2 regions of the Planococcus alpniumensis genome follow, and region 2 is predicted to be linked to the other one. Evidence: riboswitches for the same ligand, from Rfam matches in the RefSeq annotation. Region 2 holds a riboswitch; the other holds the start of a gene.
The links. A riboswitch is a leader RNA that binds a small molecule or an ion and turns the genes downstream of it on or off. The one in region 2 is predicted to bind S-adenosylmethionine.

Region 1: it holds a riboswitch for S-adenosylmethionine, as region 2 does, so the genes downstream of both, G3255_RS06220 (methionine ABC transporter ATP-binding protein) here and G3255_RS03220 (bifunctional homocysteine S-methyltransferase/methylenetetrahydrofolate reductase) in region 2, are expected to answer to the same signal.

The regions. Positions count from the first base shown of each region.
Region 1 covers NZ_JAAMTH010000001.1:1,223,041-1,235,371, forward strand. Annotated here, with positions in the region: gene G3255_RS06185 (acetyl-CoA C-acetyltransferase) at 1-565, shown strand, start outside; gene G3255_RS06190 (acyl-CoA dehydrogenase FadE) at 632-2,413, shown strand; gene G3255_RS06195 (hypothetical protein) at 3,038-3,184, opposite strand; gene G3255_RS06200 (arsenate reductase family protein) at 3,340-3,696, shown strand; gene gcvH (glycine cleavage system protein GcvH) at 3,774-4,154, shown strand; gene G3255_RS06210 (ribonuclease M5) at 4,215-4,556, shown strand; gene G3255_RS06215 (thioredoxin family protein) at 4,558-4,881, shown strand; SAM riboswitch class I at 4,917-5,021, shown strand; gene G3255_RS06220 (methionine ABC transporter ATP-binding protein) at 5,112-6,137, shown strand; gene G3255_RS06225 (methionine ABC transporter permease) at 6,130-6,798, shown strand; gene G3255_RS06230 (MetQ/NlpA family ABC transporter substrate-binding protein) at 6,893-7,723, shown strand; gene G3255_RS06235 (dicarboxylate/amino acid:cation symporter) at 7,963-9,129, shown strand; gene G3255_RS06240 (hypothetical protein) at 9,232-9,762, shown strand; gene G3255_RS20460 (YuzK family famiily protein) at 9,905-10,117, shown strand; gene G3255_RS06245 (hypothetical protein) at 10,014-10,247, shown strand; gene sufC (Fe-S cluster assembly ATPase SufC) at 10,465-11,244, shown strand; gene sufD (Fe-S cluster assembly protein SufD) at 11,263-12,331, shown strand, end outside.
Region 2 covers NZ_JAAMTH010000001.1:594,230-606,560, forward strand. Annotated here, with positions in the region: gene G3255_RS03180 (YesL family protein) at 1-389, shown strand, start outside; gene G3255_RS03185 (LacI family DNA-binding transcriptional regulator) at 435-1,457, shown strand; gene pgmB (beta-phosphoglucomutase) at 1,485-2,165, shown strand; gene G3255_RS03195 (glycoside hydrolase family 65 protein) at 2,198-4,483, shown strand; gene G3255_RS03200 (ABC transporter ATP-binding protein) at 4,518-5,615, shown strand; gene G3255_RS03205 (copper resistance CopC family protein) at 5,926-6,528, shown strand; gene G3255_RS03210 (CopD family protein) at 6,525-7,586, shown strand; gene G3255_RS03215 (DUF6920 family protein) at 7,851-8,684, shown strand; SAM riboswitch class I at 8,788-8,890, shown strand; gene G3255_RS03220 (bifunctional homocysteine S-methyltransferase/methylenetetrahydrofolate reductase) at 8,995-10,842, shown strand; gene metH (methionine synthase) at 10,835-12,331, shown strand, end outside.

The DNA.
Region 1 (12,331 bases), 630 kb from region 2:
ATACCAAGAAAAATCGTTCATGTTCGAAATGGATGAAGGGGTGCGCCACGGCACATCCATCCAGACGCTCAATAAATTGCGCTCAGCATTCTCAGCGCGCGGCACGGTGACAGCGGGTAATTCTTCGCAGACTTCTGACGGCGCAGGTTCTGTGCTTGTCATGGACCGTGAAAAAGCGGAAGCGCTTGGCCTTAAGCCAATCGCGAAATTCCGTTCATTCGCAACAGGCGGCGTGCCGCCGGAAGTCATGGGCATCGGCCCGGTCGTTGCGATTCCTAAAGCCTTGAAACTGGCCGGCTTGACGAAAGACGATATCGACGTCTGGGAACTGAACGAAGCCTTCGCTTCACAGTCGCTCGGCGTCATCCGCGAGCTTGGCTTGGATATGGATAAGATCAATTTGAACGGCGGCGCCATCGCACTCGGCCATCCGCTCGGTGCAACAGGTTCGATTTTGACTTTGCGCATGCTTAGTGAATTGAAGCGCCAAAACAAACAATTCGGTGTCGTCACAATGTGCATCGGCGGCGGAATGGGCGCAGCCGGCGTCTTCGAAATGTTGTAAAGAGAACTTTAGGGGATACGGTTAACAGGGGATTCAAGATAAACGATAAATTGGGAGGAATAGAAAATGGAACAAGAAAAAACATTGATCAAAGGCGGAAGCTTTTTGATCGAAGATGCAGACCTATCGCGTGTGTTCACGCCGGAAGATTTCACAGAAGAGCATAAAATGATCGCCAAAACGACAGAGGATTACGTCAACACAGAAGTTATGCCTTTGGTCGAAAAGTTGGAGAACCATGAATTTGAGCATTCCGTTAAGCTCTTGAAAAAAGCAGGCGAACTTGGCCTTCTCGGCGCAGACGTTCCAGAACAATACGACGGGCTCGGGCTCGACAAAATCGCCTCTGCCTTGATTGCTGAGAAGATGTCCAAAGCGGGCGGTTTCTCCATCACACACGGCGCACACGTCGGCATCGGTTCTTTGCCGATCGTCTTATTCGGTAACGAGGAACAGAAAAAGAAATACTTGCCGGTTCTTGCAACGGGCGAGAAAATCGCAGCTTACGCCTTGACTGAGCCGAGCTCCGGATCAGATGCTTTGGGTGCGAAAACAGTCGCGAAACTGAACGAAGCGGGTACGCATTACGTCTTGAACGGCGAAAAGCAATGGATCACAAACGCAGGATTTGCGGATGTCTTCGTGGTCTATGCAAAAATCGACGGCGAACAATTCTCAGCATTTATCGTCGAGCGCGACTTCGGGGGCGTATCGGTTGGCCCGGAAGAAAAGAAAATGGGCATCAAATCGTCTTCTACACGTACATTGATCTTGGAAGATGCGGAAGTACCAGTGGAAAATCTTCTCGGCGAAGCAGGGCGCGGACACATCATCGCCTTCAATATTTTGAACATCGGGCGCTATAAACTGGGCGTCGGCACAATCGGCGCATCCAAGCGCGCAATGGAATTGACGATTCCTTACACGAACCAGCGCCAGCAATTCAAGACGCCGATCTCTTCTTTCAACCTGACAAAAGAGAAATTGGCGACAATGGCCTCTAAATTGTATGCCGTGGAAAGTTCCGTGTACCGTACAGTCGGCTTGTTCGAAGATCGCATGAGCGGCTTCACGGATGAGCAGCAGGCAGACGGCAAACTGGTCGCGGATTCTATCGCGGAATTTGCCATCGAATGTTCATTGAATAAATTCTTCGGAACGGAAACTTTGGATTATATCGTCGATGAAGGCGTACAGCTTCATGGCGGCTACGGCTTTATGCAGGAATATGAAATCGAGCGCATCTACCGCGATTCCCGCATCAACCGAATCTTCGAAGGAACAAATGAAATCAACCGCCTGCTCGTGCCGGGAACATTGCTACGCAAAGCGATGAAAGGCGAATTGCCGCTATTGCAACATGCGCAAGCTTTGCAGGAAGAATTGTTGATGATGATGCCTGAAGAAGTCGGCACGGAAGCGTTGGCACAGGAAAAAGCATTGGTGAAAAACGCCAAGAAAATCGCCATCCTCGCTGCAGGCCTTGCTGCACAGACTTACGGCAAGAAACTGGAAGCAGAGCAGGAAGTGCTCGTGAACATCGCGGATATCGTCAGCAATGTCTTCGCAATGGAATCGGTTGTCTTGCGCACTGAAAAAGCAATCGCAGCAAGCGGCGAAGAAAAGGCGAAGCAGAAACTTCTTTATACGCAGATCTTCTGCCAGGAAGCTTTAGAAGAAATCGAGAAAGACGCGAAAGAAACCTTGATCGCAGCAATCGATGGCGATAACCAGCGCATGATGTTGTCTGCACTTCGCAAGTTGACGCGTTCAACACCGTACAACTTGATCGCGAAAAAACGCGAAGCATCCGAAAAATTGATCAGTGTAGAAAAATACGTCGTCTAATAGATTGCACAAAACAGGAAGGGGAAACCCTTCCTGTTTTTTTAAGGTTGTCGATATAATTGTGAAGTCGTATTTTCCGAAGCTTATCGCTCGCTTTTCGTGGGCTCGCACCCAAGCCTCCTAAGCCTCCTCAGTATCTACGAAACCTTTGTGCTCAACTCTCACTGCGTTCGAGCATCGCAGAAAACCCGTTTGCTCTAACATCTACCTGGCAGATGCGTCGCAAATGAATGTTCTCAGCTAAGCTTCGCTCATTCATTCCTTGCGGGGGCTCGGTTGTCTCGTCGCTTACGCTGCTCCACTGGAAAGATAAGGTCGGCCTACGGGAGACATTATCTTTGCGAAAGTAATGCGCAACATTAGTGAGCAGAAGGGGTTACGAGCGAACAATTTTCCAAATACTTAAATAGGTCTTTGATTTTGAATGTCGAAAAGATGGTCCGATTTTAATTTATACCGACTTATTAAACTTCTTCAACACTCTGAGAATGGGAAGGAAAAACCTTTTCCTTTTTTTGTTTAAGACATGCACGAAGAGGAGTTATATAATTTTTGTATAAAGTGTTTCTTCTGAGAGCAACAGAAACGGTGAGATTTAATTAGCATTTAAGGTTTTTCCTTCGTTCAATACACAATACCGGATGGGAATGGAGACGGCGACTCCTGCGGAAATAGCACGAGCTGAAGACCCTGGACTGAGCGCAGCGAAGGAAGCGGCTGAAGCCGTGTCCTGGCAGCTGGCACCGCGACGTCCTGTCGCGCCAGCTGCATGACCCACATCCTGTGGGCCCGAAAGCGTCCGTCGAAATGGACATCCGATTTTTCATACAAGAAAGTCACATTTTCAATTCAATTTTCACTAACTCCCTTCCAGTCGACTGCTCCGGGGCATTTTGATATGCTTGATTTACAAGACAGGAGGAGATTTGATGATCCAGTATTACGCTTACCCGAAATGCTCGACCTGCCAAAAAGGCAAGAAATGGCTTGAGGCAAATGATGCGGAGTTCGACTATATCGATATCTCGCAAAATCCGCCTTCCGCGGCACAGCTGAAAGAGATCCACCAAACGAGCGGCATCGAGCTGAAGAAGTTTTTCAATACGAGCGGCAAAAAATACCGTGAACTCGAACTGAAGGAAAAGCTGCCGGAAATGTCAGCAGATGAGCAATACAAATTGCTAGCATCAGACGGCATGCTCATCAAACGCCCGCTTGCATGGGACGGCTCTCAGGCGACACTTGGCTTCAAGGAAGAGGCTTACGGAAATACATGGAGCTGACAAGTTTGTCATCTTGTTTTTCATCCTTGGTTGTGGCAAACTAAAATTGAGTCAATTACATATTTGGAGGGGTTTGGATGAGCACACCACAAGAGCTTCGCTATTCAAAAGAACACGAATGGGTCAAAGTCGAAGACGGCAAAGCACGTATCGGCATTACTCATTTCGCGCAAGATGAACTTGGAGACATCGTATTTGTCGAGCTTCCGCAAGTCGGCGACGAGCTGAAAAAAGACGAGCCATTCGGCAGCGTCGAATCCGTTAAAACAGTATCGGAATTGTATGCGCCAATCAGCGGGAAAATCGTCGAAGTCAATTCTGAGCTTGAAGACAGCCCGGAATTCGTCAACGAATCACCTTATGAAAAAGCGTGGATGGTCGTTGTGGAAGCCCCTTCCGAAGATGAGGTCAATGCATTGATGTCAGCTGACGAATATAAAGAAATGACAAACGAGTAAGTTCTGAAAGCGCCTCTTTATGGCGCTTTTTTTCATATAAGGTTTTCTGGGGGGATACGTATGGAGAAAGTGATAGTGGTTGAAGGGATCAGCGACAAAACCCGGATAGCGCCATTGATTGCAGAACCCGTGACGATTCTTTGCACAAATGGTACAGTGAGTGCTACAAGACTCGAGGAAATGCTGCTGCCTTTTGAAGGGCAGGATATCATCATCCTGGTCGATGCGGACGCTTCAGGCGATAAATTGCGCAAGCTCATCAAGCGTGAGTTTCCGGAAGCCCGCCATTTCCATGTCGACCGAAGTTATAAAGAGGTGGCGACGACGCCGCTGCGGAAGCTGATCGATGTGCTCATCGCAGCAGATGTACGGGTCTTAAATCCAGTAGCAGGGAATGACTAGCATGAATGAATGGACACATAAAGAATGGCTGAAGGAAAAAAACACACAGCCTGTTTCAGCTTATTATCTGTATACGCCGATGTGCGGCACGTGCCAAGTGGCCAGCAAGATGCTCGGCGTGGTGGAAGAGCTTTTGCCAGACCTTCCAATGGGCAAAGCCAATTTGAATTATGTACAGGAAGTGGCGGAGCTTTATGAAGTGGAAAGTGTGCCGTGCCTGTTGATTTCACAGAATGGCAAAGTGACAGACAAGGTTTATGCTTTCCAGTCGGTGCCGTATTTGTACGAGAAATTGAAAACGGTTGACGAATACAGCCAGCCATGATAAATTTAATTTCTGAAATTAACTTAATAGCGTAGCTCTTATAAAGAGAGGTGGAGGGAAGTGCCCGATGAAGCCCGGCAACCGTCATGAAAATGAAATGGTGCCAAGTCACTCAAAGTGAAAACTTTGAAAGATGAGAGAACGGTTTATTGTGTTTACACATGTGCCTTTCTGCTTATCTGAGCAGGAAGGCTTTTTTATTAGCAAAAGATTTAGGAGAGTGCCCAATCATGATTGAGTTAAAAGGATTGACAAAAGTTTTTGATACTGGCAAAGCGCGCTTGACGGCTGTCGACCATGTCGACTTAACGGTGCCGGTCGGTGAAATTTTTGGCATTATCGGCTATAGCGGAGCGGGGAAAAGTACCTTGATCCGCCTGCTAAATGGTTTGGAAAAACCGAGCGAAGGCTCCGTTGAAATCAACGGCCAGAACATCACGGCGATTTCGGGGCCGAAACTCCGCAAAGCCCGCCAAAAGGTCAGCATGATTTTCCAGCATTTCAATTTGCTGTGGTCGCGGACCGTCCGCGAGAACATTGAATTCCCGCTTGAGATTGCAGGAGTCGGGAAAGAGGAGCGGCGCAAGCGTTCTGCAGAGCTGATCGAACTGGTTGGCCTCGAAGGACGCGAAAGCGCATATCCAGCCCAGCTTTCCGGCGGTCAGAAGCAGCGCGTCGGCATTGCCCGTGCGCTGGCGAATGACCCGGAAGTGCTTTTGTGCGATGAAGCGACATCGGCTCTTGATCCGCAAACGACCGATGCGATTTTGGAATTATTGGTCGACATTAACAAGCGCCTCGGCTTGACGATTGTTTTGATCACGCACGAAATGCACGTCATCCGCAAGATCTGCCATCGCGTGGCAGTGATGGAAGGCGGACGCGTCGTTGAACTTGGCGAAGTGCTGCATGTCTTCCAGCATCCGAAGGAAACGATCACGAAGCGCTTTGTTGCCCAAGTAACCGAGACGGAAGATTCAGCAGAGACCGTCCGCCATCTGCGCGAGCAATATCCGGAAGGGCAATTGGTCAAGTTGATATTCGTCGGGGACCAGGCAGAGCAGCCGATCCTGACTCAGCTGATCCGGGAATATAAAGTGGAAGTCAATATTGTCCACGGCAACATCTCCCATACCCAACGGGGTGCTTATGGAACGCTCATCCTTCAACTGAAGGGCACTGCAGATGAAATAAACAAAGCTTTAGCTTTCCTCGGTGCACATGATGTACAGACGGAGGTGATGGGCAATGCTTGAGACCTTATTCCCGAACGTAGATTGGGCGGATATGTGGGAAGCAACACTCGAAACCATTTATATGACGGCCATGTCCACGTTTTTCACATTTGTTATTGGTTTGGTCCTGGGGATCGTCTTATTCCTTACCGCACCGAACCAGTTATGGGCAAACAAAATCGTCAACTGGCTGACGGGTGCTTTCGTTAATATTTTCCGTTCGATTCCCTTCATTATTTTAATTATTTTGCTGATTCCGTTTACGAAATTTTTGATCGGCAGCATTCGCGGACCGAACGCTGCGCTTCCGGCATTGATCATCGGGGCAGCTCCTTTCTATGCCCGCATGGTGCTTATTGCGTTAAAGGAAATCGACAAAGGCGTCATCGAAGCTGCCCGGTCGATGGGAGCGACGACTTGGACGATCATTCGCAAAGTATTGCTTCCTGAATCCAAGCCGGCATTGATTTCTGGGATTACGGTGACAGCTATCGCATTGGTGGGCTACACCGCAATGGCTGGCATTATCGGCGCAGGAGGGCTAGGGACCCTTGCCTTCCTGGACGGTTTCCAAAGAAGCCGAGAAGACGTCACCTTGATGGCGACGATTGCGATTCTGGTCATTGTATTCATTGTCCAATTTATCGGTGATTACTTAACTAGAAAAGCAGACAAGCGTTAAATTTCGCACCGTCATGGAATTACTGGAGAAAATAGGGCTTTTTAGTCCAAAAAAATAAAAACTACATTTAATAGAAGAAAAGGGGAAATTTGTAATGAAAAAATTAGTATTTGGTTCATTTGCAGCAGTATTGGCATTATCCGCTTGCGGGGCAGAGGAAGAAAACAACAGCGGCGCATCAGAAGGAGAAACGAGCACATTGACAGTTGGGGCTTCGAACGTTCCGCATGCTGAAATCCTTGAACAGGCTAAACCGATTTTGGAGGAACAGGGCATCGAGTTGGATATTCAGACATACCAAGATTACATCTTGCCAAACCAAGACTTGGAATCAGGCGATTTGGATGCAAACTATTTCCAACATACGCCTTACCTGGAATCGCAAATTGCTGATCATGGCTATGACTTTGTAAGTGCTGGCGGCATTCACATCGAGCCGATCGGCGTTTATTCTCAAGACTACTCGTCTCTTGAAGATTTGCCGCAAGATGCGACAATCCTCATGAGTAATTCAGTCGCTGACCATGGCCGCATCCTGGCTATGCTCGAAGCGGAAGGTTTGATCACGTTGGAAGAAGGCATCGACAAGACGACGGCCGAAACTAGCGATATCGTAGAAAATGAGAAAAACCTGCAGTTTGATACAGAGTACGAAGCAGCTTTGCTTGTGCAAATGTATGAAGCGGGTGAAGGCGATGCGGTATTGATCAACTCGAACTATGCAATTGATGCTGGATTGAGCCCGATGGAAGATGCCATCGCTCTTGAAAGCTCAGATTCTCCGTACGCCAATGTCATTGCTGTTCAAGCGGGAGACGAAAATAACGAAGACATTCAAGCCTTGGTTGACGTATTGACGTCGCAAGAAATCCAAGACTTCATCTTGGAAGAATGGAACGGGTCAATCGTTCCAGTCGAACAATAAACCTTTTAGCCAGCCTATTCTCTTTAGAATGGGCTGGTTTTTTCGTGCGCATAAAATGCCCTGGTTCAGGTGAAATGCCGTGGTAAGTAGACTAAAACTAAGCGTGAAAGTTTTTAGGTCATTTTTCCAGAATAATAAAAATATTACGTGATTTAGAAAAAAGCTATTAGCTTTTCGAAAACTATGGTAATTTCACATAATAACAAATAAACAACTGTTTACACAGGGAGGACAAGAACATGAAATTTCAATTCGGTTTGCTGCCGCGGATTGTGCTGGCCATTGTGCTTGGCGTACTCATCGGCTCTGTGGCGCCAGAGGAACTCGTCCGTGTATTTGCTACGTTCACAGGAATTTTCGGCGGGTTCTTGAATTTTATCGTGCCATTGATTATTCTCGGTTTTATTGCACCAGGCATTGCAAAGCTTGGAAAAGGTTCAGGGAAATTATTGGGGCTTGCGACTGCAGTTGCGTATTTATCGACCATTGTGGCAGGCGTCCTGGCATTTATCGTGGCTTCTTCCCTTTTGCCGAATTTGATGGAAGGCGGTTCATTGAGCAATTTGGATGATCCCGAAAATGCTCTCGCTTCCAGTTTCATTGCTTTGGAGATTCCTCAATTGTTCGGGGTCATGAGCGCCTTGATCTTGGCATTTCTGCTCGGAATCGGCATGGCTTCTACAGGAAGCAAGACAATGGCATCGTTTTTTGAGGAATTCCAAGAGATCATCGAAAAAGTTATTTCATACATCATAATCCCACTATTGCCTTTTCACATCTTCGGTATTTTTGCGAATATGGCATACGGCGGTGCAGTGTTTGAAATCCTTTCTCTCTTTGCGGTAGTTTTCATCCTGATCATCGTTTTGCACTGGGTCATGCTTACGGGCCAGTACACCACTGCGGGGATACTGAGAAAGAGCAATCCGTTCGCTTTGATCCGGACGATGCTGCCGGCTTACTTCACGGCGCTCGGGACACAGTCTTCAGCAGCTACCATCCCGGTCACTTTACGCCAAGCACGTAAAACAGGCGTGAAAGAACGTGTGGCGGACTTCACGGTCCCGTTGTTTGCAACGATTCATTTGTCAGGCAGTACCATTACGCTCGTCACTTGTGCGATCGGCGTAATTTTATTGACAGGGGATGCGCCATCATTCGGCAACTTCTTTCCATTCATCCTCATGCTTGGAGTGACGATGATCGCAGCTCCCGGCGTTCCGGGCGGCGCTGTCATGGCAGCCATCGGTTTGCTGGAAGTGATGCTCGGCTTCGACGAGACGATGGTCGCTTTGATGATCGCGTTGTACATGGCTCAGGACAGTTTTGGGACTGCAGCCAATGTGACGGGAGACGGCGCGCTCGCAAATATCGTCGACCGTTTCACTCCATCCCAAAAAGTATGAATTGTGCCGGAATTCAATGAATTCCGGCTTTTTAATGCTCTCTATACGGATAAATCTGGCTATGCTATCATATGCTGGATATGAAATTCAGGAGGCACGAACATGAAAAAGATGACAATTCTTAGCCTATCTGCTGCTTTGATGCTTGCAGCATGCGGAAACGAACAATCTACTGACACAACTGAAACGGATTCTGGATCTGCCACTATGGAATCTGGAAAAGAAAGCGTTAAGAGCCAATTGATGCAATTTTATCTTTCCGTTTCTAAAGAAATAAACAAAGAAGATGCACCATTGAATGATTTTGAAATCGCTCAAGCTGAAGAGACGCTGCCAAGCGGCGCAGAACTTTCAGAGTTGAAAGAAGCTGCTGCAACGTCTGCTGAACAAGCGAAGCAAGCGGTAGAATCGATGGAAGTGCCGGAATCACTAAATGATTACCAGGAAGAAATCGATGGGGCATTGGCTTCAATTACTGAATCTTATGAGATGAAAATCGAAGAACTTGGAACAGAAGCACCTGATTTTCAAGCAGCTGCCGATAAATTTGCCGAAGCTGACGCTGCTTTCAATGAAATATTAGAAGAAAACGGCTTGGTTGCGTCTAACCTCTACAACGAAGTAAGCCAATAATTTGTGAAAGCTGCCCATATAACGGGCAGCTTTTTCTATATATTCCCATTAACTATGACGATAGGTCTATTTTCAGATAAATTAGATTATTACTCTTGTTTAACTTTCGAACGGTCGGGTATACTTGTAAAAGTAAAATAAGATAACTCGAAAGGAATGGTTTATTATCGATTCTCAAGGTATTGAAAAGACGGAAAAAATAGAACAGGCATTCAGAGACGTACACGGGTACGGACTGAACGAATACCAAAATGACCCGCAAAAAATCCTTGAAGTTGAACAGCGCCGTGAGCAAGATTATCGCCAAGGCCAGTCGGTTGCGGCACAAATCGAACGCCAAGCGCACCGCGAATAGCAATAGATACACGATCCACATACATTCAAACATTCAAATGAAGCTGCCGGACAGAGTGAACATCTCTGCCCGGTTTTTCTATGTCGAAGCACAGGGAATCCAGTGGCTTGAACGCAGTTTATTGAAATGAATTCTCATTTAGCCTAACTTTATTGAAAATGCAGGAAATAGGCAAAGCTCTCTGGAAATAGCTGCCTGACAGCAGGAAATCCGGATTTCAAAATGGTTTTTGGCGGAGGCTTGCGGCCGATTTTAACATTTGCTACTGAAGTCGATATAAGTTAAGATTAGAATGATACTAATTAAGAGTGCGAGGCATTCTTCAATAACATTATGGAGGTATTTACATGTCAACTTTGGTCATTAAAGATCTACACGTTGAAATCGAAGGAAAACAGATTTTAAAAGGTGTAAACATCACAATTAACACGAGCGAAATCCATGCCATCATGGGGCCGAACGGTACAGGGAAATCTACCTTGGCGTCAGCAATCATGGGGCATCCTAAATATGAAGTAACACAAGGCACGATCGAATTGGACGGAGAAGACGTATTGGCGATGGAAGTCGACGAGCGCGCACGCGCAGGACTCTTCCTGGCTATGCAGTACCCGAGCGAAATTTCAGGCGTCACAAATGCTGACTTCATGCGCTCTGCGATGAACGCACGCCGCGAAGAAGGCAACGAAGTTTCATTGATGAAATTCATCCGTGAACTTGACAGCAAAATGGAAACTCTTGCAATGGACCAGGACATGGCACAGCGCTACTTGAACGAAGGATTCTCCGGCGGCGAGAAGAAACGCAACGAAATCCTCCAAATGATGATGATCAAACCGACATTCGCTGTACTCGATGAAATTGACTCCGGTCTTGATATCGATGCATTGAAAGTCGTTTCTGACGGCATCAATCAAATGAAGGGCGAGAACTTCGGCTGCTTGATTATCACTCACTATCAGCGCCTGTTGAACTACATCACGCCAGATCACGTCCATGTTATGATGCAAGGCCGCGTCGTTAAATCCGGCGGACCTGAACTTGCGCATAAATTGGAAGCGGAAGGCTATGACTGGATCAAGGCAGAACTCGGCATCGAAGACGAGACTGTCGGACAAGAAGCATAATTGGAAGGAGAGACTAACGTGACGGTTGAAACAAAACTAACGATGACCGAGCAGGATGTACGCTCCTTCTCGGCTTCGCACTCAGAACCAGAAGAATTTACAAACTTGCGCGTACAGGCTTTGGCTGCTGCCGAAGCGTTGCCGCTCCCAAAACCCGATAAAACGAAAATCATCAACTGGAACTTCACGGACTTCCCGGTCCATACAGTAGAAAGCTCTACGTATGGGTCGTTGGATGAATTGCCGGAGCAGGTAAAGTCCATTGTTGATACGGATCAAAAAAATCTATACATCCAGCACAACAATACGCCGGCTTATATTTCCTTGGATAAAAATCTGCAGCAACAAGGCGTTATTTTGACAGATATCCAAACGGCGATCCGTGAGCACGGTGATTTGGTCGCTAAGTATTTCATGACAGAAGCGGTCAAAGCGGAAGAACATAAATTGACGGCTCTTCATGCAGCGCTTCTAAATGGCGGGATGTTCCTATACGTGCCGAAGAATCTTGCCATAAAGAATCCGGTGCAAGCGATCTTTGTACATGACAATGAGGAAGCTTCTCTGTTCAATCACGCATTGATTGTTGCCGATAAAGGCAGCGAAGTAACTTATGTGGAGAACTATATTTCCACAGTACCGAAAGCAAAAGGCCAAGCGAATATCGTTTCAGAAGTCTTTGCAGAAGACAATGCGTCTGTCACTTACGGCGCAGTGGACGTACTCGCTGAAGGATTCACGACTTATGTGAACCGCCGCGGAGTAGCTCAGCGCGATGCACGCATCGAATGGGCTCTCGGCATGATGAACGATAGCGATACCATTTCCGATAACACGACATTCCTAATCGGCGATAATTCAGTCGGCGATACGAAAACAGTAGTAGTTGGAAGAGGCGCGCAAAAGCAAAACTTCACGACACAAGTCATCCATTGGGGCAAAAACTCCGACGGCCAGATCTTGAAGCACGGCGTCATGAAAGATTCCGCTTCTGCTATCTTCAATGGCATCGGCAAAATCGAACATGGCGCGACTAAAGCCAACGCAGAACAGGAATCCCGTGTTCTGATGTTGAGCCCGAAAGCGC
Region 2 (12,331 bases):
AATCCGGGGCATTTTTCGCATCGGCCTGGCTCATCTGGTATTACAATTATTTTTACTTTTACAGCATACAAAATAATATCGCTTTCTTCTTTCTGGTCATCGGCCTCGGCATGTTTATCTTCACGGTCAATTTCTTGTCGATCAGTGCCCATTACAATATGAGCCGCAACGACCGGTTCAAGAATGCGTTTCTCATCTCAGCGGGGCGCCCGCTGGCGAGCTTATCCATTCTAGCGAGCAGCGCAGTGCTCATATGGGCCAGTGTGTTCCAGTTATTGTGGCTGGTGCCTTTAATGCTTTGCTCATTGCTTGCGTTCATGTCGTTTGCCGCATTCCACAAGGCGACATTGAAAATTTTGGAAAAGGCGTCGCAGGACACGGCATCATGAAGCACGATTTACCATCTTTCAATACGTAAGGAAGTGAATACAGGCATGACGACGATCAAAGACGTGGCGAAAAAAGCGAATGTATCGGTCAGTGTCGTTTCCAAATCATTCAATAATTACAAGGACGTCAAAGAAGAAACGCGCCAACGCGTACTGGCGGTAGCCCAGGAACTGAATTATTCACCGAACATCAATGCCAAAAATCTGTCTTCAAAAAAGCAGATGACGTTTGGGTTGATTTCTTCGGGAGTGCTCAATGACAACGAAAAAGACAATAACGCCTTCGATATTTTCAAGGGCGTTTACCAGGCGATTTCGGAAAGCCATTTTGAGTTATCTATCTACCTTATTGACTCCCAGCAGCAAAAAATGCAGAGCTATGTCCAGTATTGCCGCGAGCGAAATATCGGTGGGGCAATTTTGCAAGGGATCCGGACCGATGACCAGTATTATAAGGAATTGATTGATACTAGCTTGCCGTGTGTCGTCCTGGATATCATGAACGATACATCGAACGCACTTATTGGGACGGTATCGATCGACAATGCGGCAGCCAGTGAAAAAATCACTAAATATATACTGGAGAAAAACCATCGCGATATCTGTCTTATTACCGGCACGGCCGAGACCTATGTCAATGAAGAACGTATGCGGGGAGTTGAGCAAGCACTGTCTGAATATGGCATGTGTCTTGGCGATGTCGATATAGTGGACGGGGGTTTTTCGGAAGATAAGGCATATGAGCTTGCCGCCGCATATCTGCAGCGGCATCGGCCAACAGCATTTCTATGCTTCAGTGATTTGATGGCAATCGGCGTAATGAAAGCCATCAAAGAAGCCGGCTTGCAAATACCCCAGGACGTCTCGGTGACCGGCTTTGACGATTTGGTAATCAGCAGTTACACGCACCCTGAGCTGACGACAATTCGCCAGGACTTTGTAGAAATCGGCAGGACTGCCGCCCAATTGCTGCAAGACATTAAAGAACACAAGAATAAACAGCAGCATGTCTGGGTGAAGCACCAATTAATCGAACGGAAGAGCGTGAAAAATTTAGCAGGCAATTGATTGCTAAACAGAAAGGACTTAACTCTCATGGCACACTCCGCAGAACTTATCATTTATGATCTCGATGGCGTCATTACCGATACGGCAGAATTTCATTTTCTGGCGTGGAAGCAACTCGCCGAAGAACTGGATATCACGTTTGACCGGCGTTTCAATGAGCGCCTCAAAGGAATCAGCCGCATGGATTCGCTCGAACTTATACTCGCGTTGGGCGGCTCTAAAACTGCGCTATCTATGGAAAAGAAACTCGAACTCGCGGCACGCAAGAACGGCTACTATCTGGAGCTTATCGAAGAAATCAGCCCAGGCCATATCCTCCCCGGCATTAAAACCTTATTGGATGACAACAAACAAGCAGGTGTCAAAATTGCGCTCGGGTCTGCCAGTAAAAATGCACCGCATATTCTAGACATGCTGGAACTCAGTGATTATTTCGATTACATCGTGGACGCCGCACAAGTTCAAAAAGGCAAACCGGATCCCGAAACTTTCACCAATGCTGCGGACGCGTTAGGGGTTGCATATGAAAATTGCATTGGCGTGGAAGACGCAGCGGCAGGAGTCGATGCGATCAATAGCGCAGGCATGTTCTCGGTTGCTGTCGGCGATCAATCTCATTTGGGCCATGCCCATTATCGGGTAGACGATACAAAAGATTTGATGTTCGAAAACATGATTCAATGCTTTCAAGATTGGCGTAAAATCTAAAGAGACCGAGAAAAAGGGGGAGGAGAGGCCATATGAGCTGGAAACTAACGAAATATGAGCTGGATAACGATAATTTACTCACCAACGAAAGCCTGCTGTCCCTAGGGAACGGCTATTTGGGGGTCAGAGGGAATTTTGAAGAAGGCTATACGGACGGATTCAAATCAATTCGCGGAACCTACATCAATGCTTTTCATGATGAAACGGAAATCAGCTACGGCGAAAAGTTATACGGGTTCCCGGAAACTCAGCAAAAGCTATTGAACGTCATCGATGCCCAGTCAGTCGATATTTATGTGGATGATGAACGCTTTTCCTTGTTTGATGGAGAACTGCTGGCGTTCGAACGCAATTTACATATGGACGCAGGATTCGCGGAACGAAACGTCCATTGGATATCACCTAAAGGAAAAGAAGTTAAAATCCACTTCAGGCGAATGGTTTCGTTTGTGACGAAAGAATTGTTCGTGCTGGATATTCAAATTGAACCTATTACTCCGGTAGAGCGGGTGAAGATCGTCTCTACTGTCAATGGAGATGTCAGCAACTATGTCGATAAAGAAGATCCCCGGGTGGCATCAGGCCATGCTAAGCGACTGCATGTGACAGAGGCAAGGCAAGATGCCGCGGCATCGATTGTCAAAGCCAAAACGTATGTAACTGGCCTCGAAGCGGCATGCGTCTCGTCAGCCACTGTACAAGCAGAAAGCTGCGAGTACAGCAGCCAGCTGACCGATTCTGTTGTTGAAGAAACCTATGTATGTCAAGGTGTCGGTGCTGTGCACTTTACCAAATTCAATATTTTTACCGATACTTTGCGGCATGGGCAAGATTTGATCGATGAAGGAAAAGTGCTGCTCCACCAAGTACAAGACAAAAACTTCGACGAATTGCTCGAAGGCCAAAAAGCTTATCTAGACAATTACTGGGCAGTCTCGGATATCGAAATTGAAGGCGACCAACGCGTACAAGAAGGAATCCGATTCAATCTATACCATCTCCTCCAGTCTGTCGGCAAGGATCCGGCAAGCAATATCGCTGCAAAAGGCTTATCGGGTGAAGGCTACGAAGGGCATTATTTCTGGGACACGGAAATTTACATGTTTCCGGTATTTTTGATGACCAACCCGGTAATTGCGAAAAACCTGTTGTTACACCGTTATTCGATATTGGGCCACGCGAAAGAACGCGCGAAAGAACTGGGCCACGAAAAAGGGGCCTTGTTTCCTTGGCGCACGATTACCGGTTCGGAAAGCTCCGCCTTCTTCCCGGCAGGTACCGCACAATACCATATCAGCGCTGACATAGCTTATAGCTATATTCAATTTTACTTGGCGACAAAAGATGAAGCCTTCATGAAAAACTATATGGCAGAAGTGTTATTTGAAACGGCGCGTTTATGGGCAGATACTGGGCATATGCAGAACGGCCAGTTCCGCATTGATGATGTGACGGGGCCGGATGAGTACACTTGCATCGTGAATAATAATTATTACACGAACGTAATGGCCAAGCATAATTTGCTATGGGCAGTAAAGATCTACCGTATGTTGGAACAGCAAGATGAGGATCACTTAAGGCAGTTGGCAAGCCGCCTGGAGCTGACCGAAAACGAAGTGGAAGCATGGAAGAGTGCTGGCGAAAACATGTACTTGCCGTACGATGAAACTCTGGGAATCAATGCTCAGGATGATAGCTTCCTGCAAAAGGCAAGATGGGATATCAAGAAAACGCCTCGTGAGAAGTTTCCGTTATTGCTTCATTACCATCCTTTGACTTTGTACCGCCATCAAGTATTGAAGCAAGCAGATACAGTACTGGCTCATTTTTTACTGGAAGACGAGCAGAATCTTGACACGATTAAAAATTCCTATGATTATTATGAAGAAATCACCACACACGATTCTTCGTTATCCTCTTGTGTTCACAGCATCATGGCATCCAAGCTCGGCTATTCGGAAAAGGCGTATAGCTATTTTAACGAAACCGCGTTATTGGATTTGGAAAACACCCATAAAAACACCAAGGATGGGCTGCATATGGCGAATATGGGCGGCACTTGGCTCGGCATTGTCTATGGATTTGCAGGGCTCCGGTTGAAGGAAAGCGGACTGTCGCTGTCTCCGGTGCTTCCGGCGGAATGGAATGCCTTCAAGTTTCATCTGCGCTATCAGGCGAGGGTGCTGAAAGTCCAAAAAACACGTGAAGCGACGATCTACACGCTCGTTGAAGGGGAAAGTCTCGAGATCACCCACAACGGCGAAGCGCTAGTAGTGGAAAGTGGAAAAGAGTTGGTCGTGCCGGAAGATGCAGTATGAAGTTCAAAAAAATTAGCATAGGAGGGTACATGAAATGAGCAGTTTAACCTTAAAGAACGTTAAAAAAGAATACGATAAAGGTGTCGTCTCGGTACAAGATTTTAACTTGGAAATCCGCGATAAGGAATTTCTCGTATTGGTTGGCCCATCAGGTTGCGGGAAATCGACAACATTGCGGATGATCGCAGGGCTTGAAGACATTACGGAAGGCGATCTCTATATCGGCGATAAGCGGGTCAACGATATATCCCCGAAAGACCGCGGCATCGCGATGGTTTTCCAAAACTATGCCCTTTACCCACATATGAATGTCTACGATAATATGGCGTTCAGCTTGAAATTGAGCAAAATGAAAAAAGCCGATATCAAGACGCGTGTAGAAAATGCAGCAAACATTCTGGGCTTGCAAGATTATTTGATGCGCAAACCAAAAGCTTTATCTGGCGGCCAGCGCCAGCGTGTTGCCTTGGGTCGTGCAATTGTCCGCGATGCAGAAGTTTTCCTCATGGATGAACCTTTATCCAACCTGGATGCCAAACTGCGCGTCCAAATGCGCACGGAAATCCAGAAACTCCATCGGCGCCTGCAGACGACAACAGTGTATGTAACACATGATCAGACAGAAGCAATGACGATGGCAACACGCCTCGTCGTCATGAAAGACGGATTCATCCAGCAAGTTGGTTCGCCTAAAGAAGTTTACGATGAGCCCGATAATATCTTTGTAGGAGGCTTCATCGGGTCGCCTGCAATGAACTTTCTGTCCGGACGCCTTGAAGGCAATCAATTTGTAATGGGCGAAGTTAGCGTGCGAGTACCTGACAGTAAACTGAAAGCACTGCGTGACAACGACTATGATGGTAAGGAAGTGATTCTTGGCATCCGTCCGGAAGATATCCATGACGAACCGATTTTCCTCGAACATTCACCGGATACGAAAATCCGTGCTGCTATTGAAGTAGCGGAATTGATGGGGGCGGAAATCATGTTGTACTCATCTGTCGATAACCAGGATTTCGTCGCCCGCGTCGATTCCCGTTTCAGTGTAAAAGCTGGAGAAACCATCAATATGGCATTCGATATGAACAAAGTGCATTTCTTTGATAAAGATTCAGAACTGCGGATTAAATAAAATCATTTTATAAAAACCTTGCCTCCAGAGTAATTCGTGAGGCAAGGTTTTTAGGTAGCTGAATGATCATAGTGGCTCGAGAGCAAAGAAAGTTCTAGAACATTCAATTGGCTGCTTTAGCGGTCCGTAGATTGTAATGAGCCGATGGAAAAGCCCCGAAATCATTCGGGGCTTTTTTGATGCGTTCAACTTTCAGGAAAATTTCATAAATCCAAGCGCCTCGTTCTTGTGTCTTCGGTTCAAATGAAATAGGCTGAAAAGAGTGGATGCAATAATTCAGTTCATTCAAAAGAAAGAAGGAATCATACCTATGAAGAAGACCTTGATTTTATTAAGTGCATTATTGGTGTTGCCGATGACAGCGCACGCCCATTCCGTGTTGGAGTCATCTACTCCGGCTGAGGGTTCGGTAATCGCTGAGCCATTGGAACAAGTGGTGCTCGATTTTAGTGCCGGCATCGAACAAGGCAGTGACATGTCGATGACGATGGATGGGACCGCTGTCGATTTCAGCGAAGTGGCCGTGATGGAAGATCAATTGATCGGCACACCGGCTCAGGAACTGGAGGACGGTTCTTATGTCGTGGAATATGATGTATTGAGCCAAGATGGCCATCCGATCCAAGGTTCACTGGCTTTTGAGTTGCAGGCAGGCGAGGAAGAAGCGGCTCAAGAAGAGCAGGCTGAAGAAGCTGCGCAGGAAGAACAAGCTGAAGAAGCGGCGGACGAACAGGAAGCTGAAGATGAAGCAACAGAATCGGAACAAACTGAAGCTTCGGATGTGGAGCAAGCGTCAAGCGGGGAACCTGAAGCCCCTTCGGAAGACGCGGGATCTAGCATGACTTTGATCATTGCGGGCATCGCCATTATCCTGTTGATTGCTGCCGTTGTCTTAATGCGTAGAAAACGATGAATTGGCTGATCGCGTCATCGGATTTTTTCCTTTACGTGGTGCTGGCCTTTCTCGCAGGGGACGTCGTCTTGCGGTTCATTCATCCAGAAAAAAAGCCGCTTGTTGAAGTCCCGAAAAAATGGCTAATGCTTGCGCTTGCGTCGATCCCGTTCTTGCTTGCGCCTCCTGTCATCCAGCTCGTTTTATTGCTGGGGGATAGCTTTGGGCTGCTTCAAGCTTTGACGGATGTCACGACGGAATTTCGCACCGGCCAAAGCTATGTATTCGGCGTCTTGATGGCCGTGGCTTGGTTGGTCGTGGTATGGCGAGATGGATCGGCGGTGCTGCGTGCGTTTTGGCTCGTACTCAGCGTGCTCAATGTGGCATATGCAAGCCATGCGGCATCGATTGCAGATTGGCAAGGATTTACGGCGCACGCGCTTCATTTCCTGGCGCTTGTATTATGGGCCGGCGTCTTGATCCACATCGCCTGGTTTATGAAAAACGGGCGCGATTGGCGTGCGTTTCTTAAATGGTTCACGCCGTTTGCGGTGGCCATGATGGTCATTTTGATCGGCAGCGGAATTTGGCTTATGCTGTTTTTCGTGGCGCCGGAAGATTATGCGAGCTCGTGGATCTTGCCTTATGGACAGCTATTGCTGCTGAAACATTTGAGCATCGTTCCGCTCCTGTTCGCCGCGTTCATCAATGCCGCCTTGTCGAGAAGTGATGCGCCGAACCGCTCCTGGCTCAAGGTGGAGAGTTGGCTCTTGCTATTGGTGTTATTGATTACCGCCTTTATGAGCAAGCTCGCCCCGCCGCATAATATCAACGAAACGTTCCGGCTAGAAGGCAGCGCGCCATTTGTCGAATGGTTCGCAGGGCCGCAGTATCTGCCGGTGCATGCGGTATGGACGCCGAATATCGACGGATTTTTGATGATGGCGATCGGCTTGATTTTCCTGGGCTTGCAATGGCTGGGATATCGCAAACAACTGCCCGAATGGTTATCGTTAATTTTCGGTCTCGGGTTTGTCGCAGCGACTTACATTGGATTAATGTTCAGTTTCCTATTTTAATGAAAAGCCATCCTTGGAATGGCGAGTCCCAGAGACCAGTTGACGATGCTGTACTCGAAGACTATGGGACCGGCGTTGAAAAATATCTTGAACCGGCTCTTGAAGAAGCGAGCTGACGAATACCGAACGCTTCCGGAAGGCCAACTTCCGGAGGCGTTTTCTATTGTTTCACTAGGCAGGGAAAACAGCTGCCGTGTCGAAAGAAACTACAATGGAAATAGTTTACGGATAATAGCGCAGCAAAATCGGAGAGGGGTATGTGGCATGAAACGCAGATGGCCGGTTTTAGCATTGACATCACTTGTGGTATTCGGAGCTTACCGAAAATACAAAGACATGACGCGGCTCGTTAAGCCGACGTGGCCGGAAGTCCGTCACGCCGGGGAAGTGGAGAAAGCGAGAACGGGCAATCTCCCAAAACCAATCGCTAAATGGCTGGAAGCAAGCGGCGCAATCGGCCGCGAACAAGTGATGGGCGTTTATGTAAAGCAAGTGGGCTGGATGAAAACCAAACCCGACCAGGAAGAATGGACCGAATCGACCGCCGAGCAATACAGTTTTGTCGAACCGCCGTCGTTTTATTGGAAAGCGCGCATGAAAGTGGATGGTTTGTTCGTCACAGGGTCCGACAGTTTTCGGGACGGCCGCGCGGGCATGCGCATTCGCTTTGCGGGGCTCGTGCCGATCAACCGGACAATGCCCGACGGCAAGCTCGATGAATCGGCTTTGCAGCGCTTTTTAATGGAGATGGCCTGGCTGCCTGGGCTGGTGTTCAGCCCATATGTGCGCTTTTTGAATAGTAACGAACATTCCGTGGAAGCGGAAATGACCTATAACGGGTCGACCGCCAATGTGACATTCGAATTTGATGAAACAGGGCGCATGAAGCGGGCGCGTGCGATGCGCTATAAAGAGGTCGGCGAAGATGCCAAGCGCTTGCCGTGCATCGCAGAAGTGCATGAATGGCAAACAGTTGACGGCATCGAAATCCCGAGGCGAATCGACATCACCTGGATGATCGACGGCCAAGCCTTCACTTGGTATAAATTCACCGTCGAAGCCGCCAAATTCAACCCGCGCGTCCCGGATGCCTGGTAGAGATCAGAAATGTAACAGAAAGTTCTTTGTTTTTTGATAAATCACCTTGACCCAAATCACCGCAGGGGGTATCATGTGGGAATACTGAAAACTGCATAGTGAATTCTTATCTAGAGAAGTCGAGGGACTGGCCCGATGACGCTTCAGCAACCAGCCGCTTGCGGTCAGGTGCTAATTCCAGCAGGCACACGCCTGGCAGATGAAAAGGAACGAGTCCGATATCGTAAAGCCTTCTTTTTCATGGAAGGCTTTTTTTGTTTCATATCGATGCGTCCGCAGCTGCACGGCAAAATCAGACAGAGGAGGACGAATCATGTTATTAGATGAACTGAAAAAACGGATGCTGACGGCGGACGGCGCCATGGGAACGCTGTTGTACTCCTACGGCATCGAATACTGCAACGAGGAATTGAACATCCAGCGCCCGGAAGTGATCGAGAAAATCCACCGCGATTATATCGCAGCCGGGGCGGACATTATCCAAACGAATACTTACGGTGCGAATGCCCATAAACTGGCGCGCTACGGGCTAGAAGAACAGACCGAAGCGATCAATAAAGCAGCGATTGCCATCGCCAATAAAGCCGCAAAAGACGGGGGGCAGTTTGTCGTCGGCACGATCGGCGGCATCCGTGGCATCCGCAAAAGCGATGCGACGCTTGATGAAATCGTCGCCATGGTCGACCAGCAGGCCCAGCATTTATTGTCGGGCGACCCGGACGGCTTATTGCTCGAGACCTATTATGATTTTGAGGAACTCGCGGCGACCGTGACTCATTTAAAAAAACTGACCGATGCGCCGCTCATAGCGCAATTGTCGATGCACGAACCCGGCATTTTGCAAAACGGCATGAGCTTGAACGAAGGGTTGAAACGATTGGATGCGCTCGGTGCGGAAATCGTCGGCGTCAATTGTCGTCTCGGCCCGCACCATACGATCCAGGCATTCGAAGGCGTCGAACTGCCGGAAAAAGCCTTTTTGTCGGCTTACCCGAACGCTTCGCTATTGGATATCGAAGACGGGCGAATCGTCTATGAATCGGAAGCCGATTATTTCGGCCGTGCGGCATTGCTTTTGCGCGAAGAAGGCGTGCGCCTCATCGGCGGTTGTTGCGGTACGACGCCAAAGCATATCGAAGCGGTGAAAAAACGCATCGGCCATCTGCAGCCGATCACCGAAAAGAAAGTTGAAGAGAAAAAACCGATCATCATCCGTGAAGCGGAAGCCTTGAAAGACAAGCCCTTGCATGAAAAAGCGAAAACCGAACGGACCATCATCGTCGAACTTGATACGCCGCGCCATTTGGATATCGAGAAATTTCTCGAAGGTTCAAAAGCATTGGACGCAGAAGGCATCGACGCTATCACGATGGCTGATAATTCACTCGCCTCGCCGCGCATCAGCAATATGGCGATGGGGTCGATCCTCAAGCATAAGCAGGATGTCAGACCTCTCGCGCACATCACGTGCCGTGACCGCAACTTGATCGGCCTGCAATCGCATATTATGGGGCTGGACGCACTCGGCATCCACGACATACTTGCCGTCACGGGGGATCCGACAAAAGTCGGCGATTTCCCGGGCGCCACAAGCGTCTATGATGTATCGAGCATGGAATTGATCCAGCTCATCAAAAAGCTCAACGAAGGCATTTCATTCTCGGGAAAACCGTTGCGGAAAAAAGCGAATTTCTCTGTCGCCGCCGCGTTCAACCCGAACGTCCGCGTGGTGGAACGAGCTGTAGCAAGGCTCGAGAAGAAAATCGAAGCCGGGGCGGATTATTTCATTTCACAGCCGGTCTATACAAAAGAGAAAATCATCGAAATCCACGAGGCGACGAAGCATTTGGACACGCCGATTTTCCTCGGGGTCATGCCGCTGACGAGCATACGAAGCGCCGACTTCCTGCATAACGAAGTACCGGGCATCAAATTGTCCGAAGAAGCGCTCGACCGCATGCGGGCTTGCGGCGAAGACAAGGACAAAGCGACCGCGGAAGGCATCCAGATCGCGAAAGAACTGATCGACACCGCAGCGGAACTGTTCAACGGCATTTATTTGATTACGCCATTTGTGCGCTACGACATGACGGTGGAATTGATCCGCCACATCCGACAACTAGATTTAAAGAAAGCGAGCGATCGTGCCTATGCCTAAACATTTAATTGAACAGCAGCTGGAAAAACGCATCCTCATCATCGACGGCGCAATGGGGACGATGATCCAAAATGCAGACTTGTCTGCGGAAGATTTCGGCGGCGAGGAGTACGACGGCTGCAATGAATACTTGAATATCGTACGCCCCGATGTGCTTGAAGGGGTGCACGACGCTTATTTGGAAGCGGGTGCCGACATCATCTGCACGAACACATTCGGCGGCACGCCAGTCGTCCTCGATGAATATGGGCTCGGCCATCGCGCAGCGGAGATCAATAAAAAAGCGGTCGAAATCGCCAAGATCAGCCAAGCAAAATATTCGACGCCGGACTGGCCGCGCTTCGTTGCGGGCGCACTAGGCCCGACGACGAAAACTTTGTCAGTAACAGGCGGCATCACATTCGACGAATTAAAGGCCGATTTCCAGGTACAAGCAAAAGCTTTGATTGAAGGCGGCGCGGACCTGCTGCTTTTGGAGACGAGCCAGGATATGCTCAATGTCAAAGCGGCGACGATCGCAATACGCGATGCCTTTGAAGAAACCGGAGTGGAATTGCCGGTGATGATTTCAGGGACAATCGAACCGATGGGGACGACGCTTGCGGGACAGACGATTGAAGCATTTTACGTATCGATCGAACATATCAAGCCGCTTTCGGTCGGTTTGAACTGTGCGACAGGGCCGGAATTCATGACCGATCATTTGCGTTCGCTGTCTGAACTGTCGACAGGCTACGTCAGCTGCTACCCGAACGCCGGGCTGCCGGATGAGGAAGGGCATTACCACGAAACGCCGGAATCCTTATCGAAAAAACTGCGTGGCTTTGCTGAAAAAGGCTGGCTCAATGTCGTCGGCGGCTGTTGCGGCACGACGCCTGCGCATATCGCAGCGGTGCGTGAAGCGGTCGATGGGCTGGCTCCGCGCGAGCGCAATGAAACGAGCCATGGCCATGCGGTGTCCGGCATCGAAGTGCTCGAATACGACGAGTCGATGCGTCCGCTATTTGTCGGTGAACGCACCAACGTCATCGGTTCGCGCAAATTCAAGCGGCTCATTATCGAAGGGAAGTTCGAGGAAGCGGCGGAAATCGCACGTGCCCAAGTGAAGAACGGGGCGCACGTCATCGATATTTGCCTGGCGAACCCGGACCGCGACGAACTTGAAGACATGGCGGCATTCATGCAGGAAGTCGTCAAAAAAGTGAAAGTGCCGCTCGTTATCGACTCTACGGACGAAGACGTCATCGAAGCTTCGCTGAAATTCTCGCAAGGCAAAGCAATCATCAACTCCATCAATTTGGAAGACGGAGAGGAACGTTTCGATGCAGTCATGCCGCTCGTCAAAAAATACGGCGCTTCGGTCGTCGTCGGCACAATCGACGAAATCGGCATGGCGGTGACGCGCGAACGGAAACTTGAAATTGCGGAACGTTCGTACGAATTGCTGACGGAAAAATGGGGACTCGCCCCGGAAGACATCATTTTCGAC